2 regions of the Streptomyces angustmyceticus genome follow, and region 1 is predicted to be linked to the other one. Evidence: riboswitches for the same ligand, from Rfam matches in the RefSeq annotation. Region 1 holds a riboswitch; the other holds the start of a gene.
The links. A riboswitch is a leader RNA that binds a small molecule or an ion and turns the genes downstream of it on or off. The one in region 1 is predicted to bind glycine.

Region 2: linked by a shared signal. The riboswitch ahead of gcvT (glycine cleavage system aminomethyltransferase GcvT) and the one ahead of gcvP (aminomethyl-transferring glycine dehydrogenase) in region 1 are both predicted to bind glycine.

Annotation. Positions count from the first base shown of each region.
Region 1 is NZ_CP082945.1:7,049,867-7,052,062, reverse strand. Features, by position in the region: gene gcvP (aminomethyl-transferring glycine dehydrogenase) at 1-1,314, opposite strand, end outside; glycine riboswitch at 1,375-1,501, opposite strand; glycine riboswitch at 1,502-1,599, opposite strand; gene K7396_RS31505 (PRC-barrel domain-containing protein) at 1,714-2,100, shown strand; gene K7396_RS31500 (DNA polymerase IV) at 2,007-2,196, opposite strand, start outside.
Region 2 is NZ_CP082945.1:2,486,229-2,488,424, reverse strand. Features, by position in the region: gene gcvT (glycine cleavage system aminomethyltransferase GcvT) at 107-1,234, opposite strand; glycine riboswitch at 1,268-1,385, opposite strand; glycine riboswitch at 1,386-1,481, opposite strand; gene K7396_RS11190 (AAA family ATPase) at 1,741-2,196, shown strand, end outside.

The DNA.
Region 1 (2,196 bases):
CGCCCGTCCGGTGGTCTCGTCGCACGCGATGCCGACGAGGTCGGCGTCGACCTGCCGGAGGTTGACCCCGGCCTCGCGGGCGGCGGCGACGACCTCGGCGGCCCGGCCGGGCACCCGCGCGGTCAGCGTGTCGAAGTACGCGTCGTGCACGATCTCGACCCCGCCGGCCCGCAGGCCCTCGGCGAGGACCGCGGCGTAGCGGTGGGTGCGCCGGGCGATGGTCCGCAGACCCTCGGGGCCGTGGTAGACCGCGTACATGCCGGCCATGACGGCGAGCAGCACCTGCGCGGTGCAGATGTTGCTGGTGGCCTTCTCCCGGCGGATGTGCTGCTCGCGGGTCTGCAGCGCGAGGCGGTAGGCCTTGTTGCCGTCGGCGTCGACGGAGACGCCGACCAGGCGTCCCGGCAGGCTGCGGGCGAACTGGTCGCGGACGGCCATGAAGCCGGCGTGCGGCCCGCCGAAGCCCATCGGGACGCCGAAGCGCTGGGTGGTGCCTACGGCGATGTCCGCGCCGAGCTCGCCGGGCGAGGTCAGCAGCGTCAGGGCGAGCAGGTCGGCGGCGACGGTGACGACCGCGCCCAGCTCGTGGGCCTGCTCGATGAGCGCGCGCGGGTCGCGGACCGCACCGGAGGCGCCCGGGTACTGCAGCAGCACACCGAAGATCCCGCGCTCGGCGACCTCGGCCGGGATGCCGTCCGACAGGTCGGCGACCACGACCTCGACGCCGGTGGGCTCCGCACGGGTCTCGATCACGGCGATGGTCTGCGGCAGACAGTCGGCGTCGACCAGGAAGACGCCCTGCTTGACCTTGCCGACCCGCCGGGAAAGCGCCATCGCCTCGGCGGCCGCGGTGCCCTCGTCCAGCAGGGAGGAGCCGGAGGTGGGCAGGCCGGTCAGGTCGGCGACCATCGTCTGGAAGTTCAGCAGCGCCTCCAGGCGGCCCTGCGAGATCTCCGGCTGGTAGGGCGTGTACGCCGTGTACCAGGCCGGGTTCTCCATGACGTTGCGCAGGATCACCGGCGGGGTGAACGTGCCGTAGTAGCCGAGTCCGATCATGGACGCGAGCACCTGGTTGCGGTCCGCGAGACCGTGCAGCTCCTGGAGCACCTCGGCCTCGGTACGGGCCTGCGGCAGGCCGAGCGCCTCGGCGCTCTTGATCACATCGGGCACGGCGGTGGCGGTGAGCTCGTCCAGCGAACCGAACCCGATGTGCGCGAGCATCTTGGCCTGCGCCTCGTGGTCGGGACCGATGTGCCGGTGCTCGAAGGGAGTGCCGCTTTCCAGCTCGGTCAAGGAGATGCGATTGGTGGTCATCTGCGGGGGCCTCCTGGTCACGCGACCTACGAGGGGCACCACGGCGCGGGTGCCCGGACGGCCTCCCCCTCTGTCATCTCAACCTGAGAGCTTCACCGGCCCGCACGAGGCGGCCCGGCTTTCACCGTCGGTGAGGAGGGGTCCCGGAGCTGTGCCTTCCGCGGCCCGCCCTGCTTTCCAGAGTGACCTCGCCCACGCGGTACGTGTGCCTGAGAGATTCCGGGGAGGATTTGCTCCTTCGGCGCCCTGAACGCGAACGATCAGGGACTCTCCCGCACGGGGTCTGCGGCCATTGGCCAGCCTACCAGCGCGGCACTCGAAGGATCCTTCGAGTGGCCAGGGCATGAAATGTGCCGTTTGGTAGTTGTCAGAGGGCAGTTGCGACCAATTGGAGGGGCCGTGCAAACCGATATCGATCCCCGGAGCCTGATCGGCCGCAAAGCGTTCGACCGTAATGGCGCCAAAATAGGCACGATCGACGAGGTCTACCTCGACGACGCGACGGGGGAACCGGAGTGGGCGGCCGTGCGTACCGGACTCTTCAGCCGGGACGCGTTCGTCCCCCTCGAACCCAGCAAGATGGTCGGCGAGGGGCTGCACATCCCCTACGACCGCAAGCTGATCAAGGATGCGCCGGACTTCGGCGTCGGCCGCCATCTCTCCCCCGAGCAGGAACTCCAGCTCTACCACCACTACCGACTGGATATCTCCTCGCCGACCGACCCGGTGTCCTCCCCCGGCTCCGGTGACCAGGACTTCGGCAAGATCGCCGGCTCGGACGACTGACCGTCCGCCGGCCCCCCGCCCACCAGCGGCAGGGGCTCCCCCGGCCGCAGTGCCGGATCCTCGACAGCAAAGGTCCGCACCCTCCCCGGTGCGGAC
Region 2 (2,196 bases), 4.6 Mb from region 1:
CGCGAGGGTGTGATCGTGAAGGGGGTCGCCCCTGGCGGAGCCGGGGGAGGTTCGTGCACGGTGCGGCGCGGGGGCGCGCCGCGGCCGTGTCTGCCGCCGTGAGCCCTTACTTCTGCCGCTTGTAGAACGGCAGCGCGGTGACCTCGTACGGCTCATGGCTTCCACGGATGTCCACGCAGACACCCTCGGTGCCCGGTGTGGCGTAGGCGGCGTCGACATAGGCGATGGCGACGGGCTTGCCGAGCGTGGGGGAGGGGGCCCCGGAGGTGACCTCGCCGATGACCGTGCCGTCGGCCGTGACGACCGGGTAGCCGGCGCGCGGGACCCGGCGGCCCTCGGCGATCAGGCCGACCAGCTTGCGCGGCGGGTTCGCCTCGGCCCGCTCGGCGGCGGCCGCCAGCGCGGCACGGCCGACGAAGTCGCCGTCGTTGGTCGTCTTCTCGAACTTCACGACCCGGCCCAGGCCCGCGTCGAACGGGGTGGTCGCGGTGGTCAGCTCGTGCCCGTACAGCGGCATGCCCGCCTCCAGGCGCAGGGTGTCGCGGCAGGACAGGCCGCAGGGCACCAGGCCGGCGTCCTGGCCGGCCTCGGTCAGCGCCTCCCAGAGGGCGACCGCGTCGGCGGGCCGGACGAACAGCTCGAAGCCGTCCTCGCCGGTGTAGCCGGTACGGGCGATCAGCGCCTCGACGCCGGCGACGGTGCCGGGCAGGCCGGCGTAGTACTTCAGGCCGTCCAGGTCCGCGTCGGTGACCTTCTTGAGGATGCCGGGGGACTCCGGGCCCTGCACCGCGAGCAGCGCGTAGGCGTCCCGGTCGTCGCGGATCGCGGCGTCGAAGCCGCCGGCGCGGGCGGTCAGCGCGTCCAGCACCACCTGGGCGTTGGAGGCGTTGGCGACGACCATGTACTCCTGGTCGGCGAGGCGGTAGACGATCAGGTCGTCGAGGATGCCGCCCCCGGCCTCGCAGATCATGGTGTAGCGGGCGCGGCCGGTCCTGACCCCGCCGATGTTGCCGACCAGTGCGTAGTCGAGGAGGTCGGCGGCCTGCGGGCCGGTGACGGTGATCTCGCCCATGTGGGAGAGGTCGAAGAGGCCGGCGCGGGTGCGGACGGCGACATGCTCGTCCCGCTCGCTGCTGTAGCGCAGCGGCATGTCCCAGCCGGCGAAGTCGGTCATGGTGGCGCCGAGCGCGCGATGGGTGGCGTCCAGCGCGGTACGGCGGGGGGCATCAGTCATGGTTCTGGGCTCCCAGGCATGGGTGAGAGGACATTCTCCCCATCTGTCATCGGAACCTGAGAGGTTCACCGGGATCCCGCGAACGGACCCGGTTTGCACCTTGGGTGGAGCCGCCCCGTGCGCCGGGCGTCGGCTCGCTTTTCAGATCTGCCTCGCCCGCGCGGTATAGGGGCCTGAGAGATTCAAGGGAGGACTTGCTCCTTCGGCGCCCCGCCATGGCGGCCGGGGACTCTCCCGCGCGGGTTCAAGCGGCCGGTATGGAGTTGGCGGTGCACGGGTGAGCTGTGATGTGCACGTGGCGGCCACATCATTACACGGGATCGCCCGATAGAGGAGCCCCGGCCGTCACCCCGCCCGTGACGTGGGCGGATCGGACAATCACCTTGATGGGCATTACCTTTTCTTGACACTCTGCGGGTAGGGGACGGACTCGAACCGGAACAGAACCGGACGGGGAGGACGATCGCGTGCACAGTGAAGCGGCATTCGGGGCCACTTCCGGGGTCGTGCCTCCGGCCGTCGCGCCGGCGGCGCCGCCCGCCGCCGTGCCCCGGGCGGGCCGGACGCCGCGGCGCGCCGTCCGGCCGGGGCGTGGCGCCGCCGTCGTGGACCTGCGGGGCCCGGGGCGGCCGGCGGGCGCCGCCGAGCTGCGCTTCCCGGCCGGCGACCTGGTGGTGGTCTCCGGGCTGCCGGGCAGCGGCAAGAGCACCCTCATGCACCGCGTCGTGCCGCCGCTGGACGCCCGCGGCGCCGCGGTGCACCGCATCGATTCGCAGGACGTCCGCGAGCGCTGGGAGCACGGCAGGCTGCGCCGGCTGCCCTACGCGCTCTACCGCCCGCTGGTCCGCGCCGCCCACTACCTGACGCTGGGCCGTGCGCTGCGCTCCGGCGGGAGCGTGGTGGTGCACGACTGCGGCACCCTGGCGTGGGTGCGCGGCTGGATCGCGCGGTCGGCTGTGCGC